Regions from separate parts of the Methylobacterium sp. Leaf399 genome, predicted to be linked through region 1. Evidence: riboswitches for the same ligand, from Rfam matches in the RefSeq annotation. Region 1 holds a riboswitch; the other holds the start of a gene.
The links. Region 1 has a riboswitch for cobalamin ahead of ASG40_RS03145 (TonB-dependent receptor). Riboswitches for the same ligand answer to the same signal wherever they lie in the genome.
Positions count from the first base shown of each region.

Region 2: it holds a riboswitch for cobalamin, as region 1 does, so the genes downstream of both, ASG40_RS00330 (CbtB domain-containing protein) here and ASG40_RS03145 (TonB-dependent receptor) in region 1, are expected to answer to the same signal.

Region 1 is NZ_LMQK01000001.1:681,814-685,807, forward strand. Features, by position in the region: gene ASG40_RS03145 (TonB-dependent receptor) at 1-1,609, opposite strand, end outside; cobalamin riboswitch at 1,737-1,949, opposite strand; gene ASG40_RS03150 (hypothetical protein) at 2,046-2,285, opposite strand; gene ASG40_RS03155 (hypothetical protein) at 2,355-2,900, opposite strand; gene ASG40_RS03160 (DUF1045 domain-containing protein) at 3,378-3,994, shown strand, end outside.
Region 2 is NZ_LMQK01000001.1:67,998-71,991, forward strand. Features, by position in the region: gene ASG40_RS00310 (cobyric acid synthase) at 1-498, opposite strand, end outside; gene ASG40_RS00315 (hypothetical protein) at 590-1,294, opposite strand; gene cobO (cob(I)yrinic acid a,c-diamide adenosyltransferase) at 1,295-1,897, opposite strand; gene cobU (bifunctional adenosylcobinamide kinase/adenosylcobinamide-phosphate guanylyltransferase) at 1,894-2,406, opposite strand; cobalamin riboswitch at 2,514-2,709, shown strand; gene ASG40_RS00330 (CbtB domain-containing protein) at 2,748-2,924, shown strand; gene ASG40_RS00335 (CbtA family protein) at 2,961-3,695, shown strand; gene ASG40_RS00340 (DUF1636 family protein) at 3,688-3,994, shown strand, end outside.

The DNA.
Region 1 (3,994 bases):
AGTCCTTCTGGGCCAGGGTGAGGGTGATGAGCGTCCCCACCGGGTCGACGGCCGTGGCGTAGCTCGCATAGAGCGAACTGCCCGGCGTCGGGCTGTAGACGGCGCCGAAGCGATAGCTCACCGCGCTGAAGTCCTTGGTGTAGCCGGCGGCGGGGTTGCGCAGGTCGTTCCGGCGGACGGTCGGCGCGTCGTAGCGGACGCCGGCGATCAGCGAGAGCTGGTCGGACAGGACGAGACGGTTCTCGGCGAAGAGGGAATACTGGTCGGTGCTGGTGGCGTACCCCGGCGTGGTGCCGTCGACGCGCAGGAATCGGCCCGGATCGACGGCGAAGGGATCGACGGTGCTCACGCCGCCGTAGGGCGCGTTGTTGGTGTGGAGGAACGAGATGCGGTTGACGTCGAAGCCCGCCACGAACTCGTTGGCGAAGCCGAACAGCTCGCCGCGGACGGTGGCGTCGAAGCGGTTTCCGATCTGCTCCTGGTCGTGGAAGATCTCGATGTAGTCCGAGCGCCTGACGCGGCCGGTGGCCGGGACGAAGGCGTAGGTCTCGGCGTTGCGCCAGCGCCGGTGCGAGGACAGGCGATAGGCGGTGTTGCGGATCGTGACGTCGGCGCTGGGCGACCACTCCGTCTTGAACTGCGTCCAGTCGTCCTTGAAGACGATCCGGCTGTCGTCGACGGTGTAGTTGTTGAAGCGCGTGCGCCGGTCGATGCCGCCATCGATGAGGGGCGTCCCGAAATACCGCAGCGGCTCCTGGTAGCCGGAGTCGTGCGAGAGGGTGAAGGCGAGGTCGGGAGTGGCCTGGTAGAACAGCGATCCCGAGACCGCGAGGTTGCTGAACTCGCCGTTCTGGCGCAGCCACCCGTCGGCCTGGTTGGCACTGACGTTGAGGCGGTAGGCGACCCGGTCGCCGAGGGCGCCGCCGGTGTCGAAGGCCAGGCGCTTCACCCCGTCCGAGCCGAGCGCCACCCGCGCCGCGTTGATGGTGGTGAAGGTCGGCTTCTTGGGCACCACGTTGATGACGCCGCCGATGGCGCCGTCGCCCGACAGCACCGAGGCGGGGCCGCGCAGCACCTCGATCCGGTCGACGTTCCAGGTGTCGAACGGGAAGGTGATGGTTCCGGTGCCGACGTAGAGGCGGGTGCCGTCGTAGAGCTGCATCACCGAGTTGACCCCGGCGAACCCGCGCGAGGTGTACGCCCCGAAGCCGTTGCCGGGCGCGGCGATGGTGGTGATGCCGGCCGCGTTCTGGGTCACCGCCTCCTGCACCGTCTCCTGGCCGCGCTCGCGGATCTTCTGGCCGGAGACGACCTCGACGCTGGCCGGCGTCTGGAGCGGCGACAGGTCGAGGCGGCTGCCGGTCCGGTTGGGTGTCGCGAGGTTCAGGCCGGTGGGTGCCGCCGTGTAGGGGGTCGGCGCCAGCAGGCGGGTTCCCGTCCCGGGGCCGGCCACCGCCAGTTCCGAGAGGGTGGCGGCGGCGTGGTCCTCGCCCGGGCGGGGGGCGTCATGCGCCGCGAGGGCGACCTGCGCGGCGAGGGAGGCCGGAGCGAGGGCGAAGATCAGCAGCAGGCGACCCGACGGTCGTCGGGCGAGAGAATGGGACGACATGGGCAGCGAGGCCTCGGGCGACGGCAGTGGCACGTCACCGCGAACGAAGCCTCGGCTCAGGCGGTCTCCGAAAAAGACACGCGCCCGCCTCGACACCCACCAGGACACCCCGCCCGATGCGTTTCGCGTGTGACCACGACTGACGGCAGGTCTCCTGGCTCGCGGGTCGCTGTCCCGTCATCGTCTTCCCAGGCCCGAGGAACCCAGTGACGTGTTGATGAAGGACTCGCCGCTTACAGTTGCGGGGGCAGCCGCGGCATCGGGCGATCCTTGCGGACCCTCGCCCTCACCGCGTTCCCTTTTGATCCTCTCGCGAGGAACCGTCGACCCGAGGCTAGCGCGCCGGCGAAGACCGCGTCAATCGCGCACAGGTTCGGTCACGGCACGCTCACCGGAACGTGTGGCATCCACGACGCACCCAACGCGGGGTGCGGCCTCAGCCGCGCCGGCTCATCCGGCCGCCCATGCCCTCGCAGCAGCAGGCCGCCTTCGTGCCCTTGGCCGAGCCGTGCTTCATCCCACCGTGCTTCATGCCCCCGTCTTTCATGGCCATATCGCCCCGGCCGCACATGGCCCCCGCCTTGCCGCCCTTCGCGCCGCAGCAGCTCATGGCGGAGGCGGGCGCGGCGGCCAGCAGGAGGAGGACGGCGGTCGAGGCGGCGAGCTTGGCGATCATGGGGGGACGGGTCTCCGTTGCCCCGCCATCCTACCACCGATCGGCGGCCCGATGCAGGGGCGTGCGGCGTCATCCCCCATCGGCGAGGATCGCCCCGCGATAGGTCTCCACCACCTCGCAGAACGGGACGCCGTCGGCGGTGCTGAGCACGGCATGGATCGCGAAGAGCGCCGTGGCGGGACCGGGCCGCCCCGCCGTTTGCGTCCACAGCCGCTCCAGCGACAGATTGCGACGCTGCGGCGCCAGGGCATGGACGGCACGGCCGAAGGGCGTGGCCGTGGTGTCGAGGACCCGGTTCATGCCCGGCGTGAGGCGTTCGGGCACGTACCAGTTCTGCGCCTCCGACAGGACGTGGGCGCCGCAGGTGAGCCGCACCCGGCGGTAGCGCACGAGGTCCGGCGAGCCGACGCCGAGGCGCTCGCACTGCTGGGCGGAGGGCGCCCGCGCCGCCGCCGTCACCGGCACGGCGCACAGGCTGGAACCGCCGGCCGACAGCCCGCGCTCGTGGCACCATTCCTCGAGGACGGCGGTCGCGCTCGGCCCGGCCAGGAGCCGGTCCGTCAGCAGCGTCACGAGCCCGGCGGTCCCGAGCGGCGCGGCGGACGGATCGGTCATCGACGGACGACGAGGGCGAATGGCCATGGCGTCGCCGGACAGGATCGACCTGTCGACCGCCTCATGACCGAGATGACGCGACGTGTGATCAAGAGGCCCCGGGATGTCAGGATGTGGCCGATGCAGCGCGATTCTTGCGGCATCGCGTCTTGCCGATCGACGCGAGAGCGACCGCTGGCGGGCACCACCGCCGCACCCCGCGGGAGCGAGATCGGTGCCGAGCCGTGGCCCTCCATACAACGTGTTGGAGCTCACGAGAACGCTCCTCGTCACGAGGGCGATTGAGGCCGGCAAGGATGCTGGAGGGTGACGAGGATCGCCGTCGACACCCGCGTCTCGTCCTCGCGGGGAACCTCGACAGGTCGGCGCGCCTGTGCTGGAGCGCTCCTTGCTGCGGTCTCGACATCGTCACACGAGCGTCCGGGCTGCGGATTATGAGCGCAGCGGCGCCTCTTACACCGCCGGGGAAGAGCTCCTTTGGACCGAACCGTCCGATATGCCCTGTACTTCACCCCCGCACCGGGGACGGCTCTCGCCGCCTTCGGCGACGCGGTCCTCGGCGCCGTGCCGACGTTGGGGCCGACCACGCTCCGGGCCCTCCTTGCCGCCAGGACCGAGGAGCCGCGCGTCTACGGCTTCCACGCCACGATGAAGGCGCCGTGGCGCCTCGGCCCGGGCGTGACGGAAGCCGATCTCCTGGCGGCGGCCGAGGCCCTCGCTGCCCATCGACCGCCTCTGCCTGTCGGCTCGCTGCGCGTCGCCGCGCTCGGACATGTCGCCGCCCTGGTGCCGGAGTCGCCGCCGCCGGCCCTCGGCCTGCTGGCCGCCGAATGCGTGGCCGCCCTCGACCCGCTGCGGGCCCCCCTCTCGGCAGCCGAGCGCGTCCGGCGCCACCCCGAGCGCCTCGACCCGCGGGGGCGGGCGCTGCTGGAGCGTTGGGGCTACCCGCACGTCTTCGAGGAGTTTGGGTTTCACATGACGCTGACCGGCCGCCTCGGCCCCGAGGACAGGGCCGTGATCCTGCCGCTGCTGACGGAGGCCGCTGCGGACCTGCCGGACCTGGTGATCGACGCCCTGAGCGTGGTCGTCCAGGA
Region 2 (3,994 bases), 610 kb from region 1:
GACGCCGCCGCGGTCGATGTCCCCTAGCAGGATCACCGGCACGCCGGTGGCGCGGGCAAAGCCCATGTTGGCGATGTCGCCGGCGCGCAGGTTGACCTCCGAGGCCGATCCGGCGCCCTCGACGACGACGAGGTCGGCCTCGGCTCCCAGGCGCGCGAAACTCTCCAGCACGGACGCGAGAAGGCGCGGCTTCCAGGCCTGGTAGTCCCGCGCCGCCGCCTGCCCGACCATGCGGCCCTGCACGACGATCTGTGATCCGGTCTCGCTCTGGGGCTTGAGGAGGACCGGGTTCATGTGGACGGAGGGCGCCACCCGCGCGGCACGGGCCTGCAATGCCTGCGCCCGCCCGATCTCGCCGCCGTCGTCGGTGACGGCGGCGTTGTTCGACATGTTCTGCGGCTTGAACGGGCGCACCCTCAGCCCACGGTTGGCGAACGCACGGCACAGGCCGGCGACGATCAGCGACTTGCCGACGTCCGAGCCGGTGCCCTGGATCATGATGGCGGGGGTCGGGGTTCTCATCGGGTCGGAGCCGGGGATGCCTGGACGTGGCGTGGAGCGGGCTGGCGTAAAAGCCTGTGCGAGCGTCTCATCGGGGCGTCCCGGCACAGGCGGGATCGGTCGGACGCTCGGCCCGGCGGAAGGCGAGGATCGCCGCACCGTAGGTCTCGACCACCTCGGAGAAGGGCACCCGTTCGGCGGTGAACAGCACCGCACGGTGGCTGAACAGGCGCTCGGGGATCGGCAGCATCGCGCAGGTCGTGGGCGGCACGGGCGCCTGGTCCCAGCCCTCCGGCAGCGGCCGCCACAGGATGTCGGCCGCCACGGTCTGGCGCGTGGTGCCGAGCGCCTGGACGACACGGCCGAACGGCGTGTCGGTGGTGTCGAGGAGGCGGTTCATCTCCGGCGTCAGCCGCTCGGGCACGTACCAATTGTCCGCCTCGGAGAGGAGGTGGTCGCCGCAGGCGAGGCGGACGCGCCGGTGGCGCAAGGGCGTGTCGGGGGCAATGGCGAGGCGCTGGCGGGTCTCGGGCGTCGCAGGCACGTCGACGCCGCGCTCCAGGCGCGCCGCCAGGACCGGGCGCGATGCCATGCCGTGCTCGGCGCACCAGCTTTCGAGGGTCGTGGTGGCGCTCCGGGCCGCGAGCAGGCGGGCGTTCAGGGTCTGGACCACCGCCGTCGCCTCGACCCGGCCGAGGTAGCTGTCGGGCCAGGGCCCGCCCGGCTCCGAACGGACGCCGGGCGTGTCCACCACGACGAGGAGGGCGAACGCCCCGGCAACGATCCGCCGCATCTAGAATTCGATTCCCGCCTGTGCCTTCACGCCGGCCGAGAAGTGGTGCTTCACCACCGTCATCTCGGTGACGAGGTCGGCGGCCTCGATCAGCGCCGGCTTGGCGTTGCGGCCGGTCACGATCACGTGGAGGTCGGGCCGGCGGGCCTGGAAGGCCGCGATCACCTCGGCCAGCGGCAGGTAGTCGTAGCGCAGGGCGATGTTGAGTTCGTCGAGGACCACGAGGCGGATGGTCGGATCGGCCATCAGGTCGAGCGCCTTGGCCCAGGCGTGCTCGGCGGCGGCGATGTCGCGGGCCTTGTCCTGCGTCTCCCAGGTGAAGCCCTCGCCCAGCGTATGCCAGGCGATGCGGTCGCCGAAGGGCCCGAGCGCGTGCTTCTCGCCGGTGTCCCAGGCGCCCTTGATGAACTGGACGACGCCGACCCGCCAGCCATGGCCGAGCGCCCGCAGCATCAGCCCGAGGGCCGCCGTGGTCTTGCCCTTGCCGGGGCCGGTGTTGACGATGAGGAGCCCCTTCTCGATCGTCTTTTCGGCCACCTCCGCGTCCTGGACGGCCTTGCGCTTCTCCATCTTCTCGCGATGGCGGGTCTCGTCGTCGGTCATGCCTCGGCTCCGGCTTGCGGTTTCACGATCATCGGCACGCCCGCCACCATGAAGACCACACGGTCGGCGCGCGCCGCTAGACGCTGGTGGAGGCGCCCGGCCTCGTCGCGGAAGCGGCGGGCCAGGGCGTTGTCCGGCACGATCCCGAGGCCGACCTCGTTGCCGACGAGGACGACCGGGCCGGGCGCCGCCGTGCAGGCCTCGACCAGGGCCGAAACGGCCCTCGGGATATCGGCCTCCGACAGGATCAGGTTGGTCATCCATAACGTCAGGCAATCGACCAGGACCGGGCCGGCGGCCGCCGCCACCGCCTCCGGGAGATCGATGGGCGCCTCGCGCGTCGTCCACTCCGACGAGCGCCGCTCCCGATGCAGGGCGATCCGCTCGCGCATCTCGTCGTCGAAGGCCTGGGCGGTGGCGAGATAGAGCCACGGCGCCGGACAGGCCTCGATCAGGCCCTCCGCATGGGCGCTCTTGCCCGACCGGGCACCGCCCAGCACCAACGTCATTCGTGAAAGAGCCTGCCGCATCGGCGTTCCTTAACCCGAAACCGGCCGCGCCGGTCAAAGAAGCGCGAATACGGCCGGGGGCGCGTTGTAAGCGGCGGCGCGGAAGCGTAGAAGGCGAGATGGACGGTGCCCCGGCGACGGGGTGAAAAGGGAATGCGGTGAGAGGGGACACCCTCGATGCCGCGGCTGCCCCCGCAACTGTAAGCGGCGACGTGCCTGCCATCGGCCACTGGAGCGATCCGGGAAGGCGGTGGGCATGCGAGACCCGCGAGCCAGGAGACCTGCCGTCCACCCGCATTTCCTCGAACGCCGCCGGCGGGGCGGCCGGAGACCGTGACACGATGTCGACCAGCACGCTGACCCTTGCCGGCACCCGCACCACCGAGCGCCTCGGCGCCGTCCTGGTGGCCGCCTTCCTCGGCCTCGGCCTCGTCTTCATGGCGGGCTTCGCCCCCTCGATGACGCTGCACAACGCGGCCCACGATTTCCGGCACGCGCAGAACTTTCCCTGCCACTAGGCCGTCCCCTCAGGGACCGTTGAAGGCAGCATTCCCATGATCATCCGACTCCTGTCGGCGGCCCTGGTCGCCGGCTTCCTCGCGGCCGTCGTGGCCACGGGGCTTCAGCTCACGTTGACCTCGCCGCTGATCCTCGCCGCCGAGCGCTACGAGACGCAGGCCTCCCACGAGGCTCCGACCTCCCTCGTCGTGCGCGTCCACGCCCATGGCGACGGCCATTCGGCGACGGGGCAGGCGGACACCGCCTGGGAGCCGGCGCCCGGCTTCCAGCGCATGGCCTTCACCGGGCTGGCCACATTGGTGGGCGGCGTCGGCTACGCCCTGCTGCTCGGTGCGGTCCTGCTCGCCTGCGGCCGCGAGCCGACGGTGGAGACGAGCCTCGGGTTCGCCGTCGCGGGCTTCCTGGCGGTGTCCCTCGCGCCCGCCCTCGGGCTGCCGCCGGAGCTTCCGGGCATGCCGGCCGCTCCCCTGGAGACGCGCCAGATGTGGTGGGTGATGACGGCGCTCGCCACGGCGGTCGGGCTCTACCTCATCGCGATCCGGAGGGTGCCGATCACCATCCTGGGCGGGCTGGTGCTGATCGTCGCGCCGCACCTGGCCGGCGCGCCCGACACCGACCACACGGCCTCCGCCCTGCCGGCGGGATACGCGGCGCAGTTCGCCGCCCGCTCGCTGGGGATCGCCTTCGTGTTCTGGGCGGTGATCGGGCTCGCCTTCGCCTACGCCTGGTCGACCTTCGGCCGCGGCCGACCGGAAGTCGCCCGTGGCTGAGGTCGTCCTCTACGTCTGCACCACCTGCCGCACGGCGGGTGATGCCACCGAGCCGCGCGCCGGCGCCCGGCTGCTGACGGCCCTGCGGGAGGCCGCCGCGACCGATATCGTCCGCGTCGAGGGCGTCGAATGCCTCTCGGTCTGCAAGCGGCCGTGTACCGTCGCGGTGGCCTCGCAAGGCCGCTGGACCTACGTCTACGGCGACCTCGACCCGGTGTCGTCCGCGCGGACGATCCTCGACGGCCTCGGGCTCTATGCCGAAACGCCGGACGGGATCGTGCCGTGGAAGGCGCGGCCGG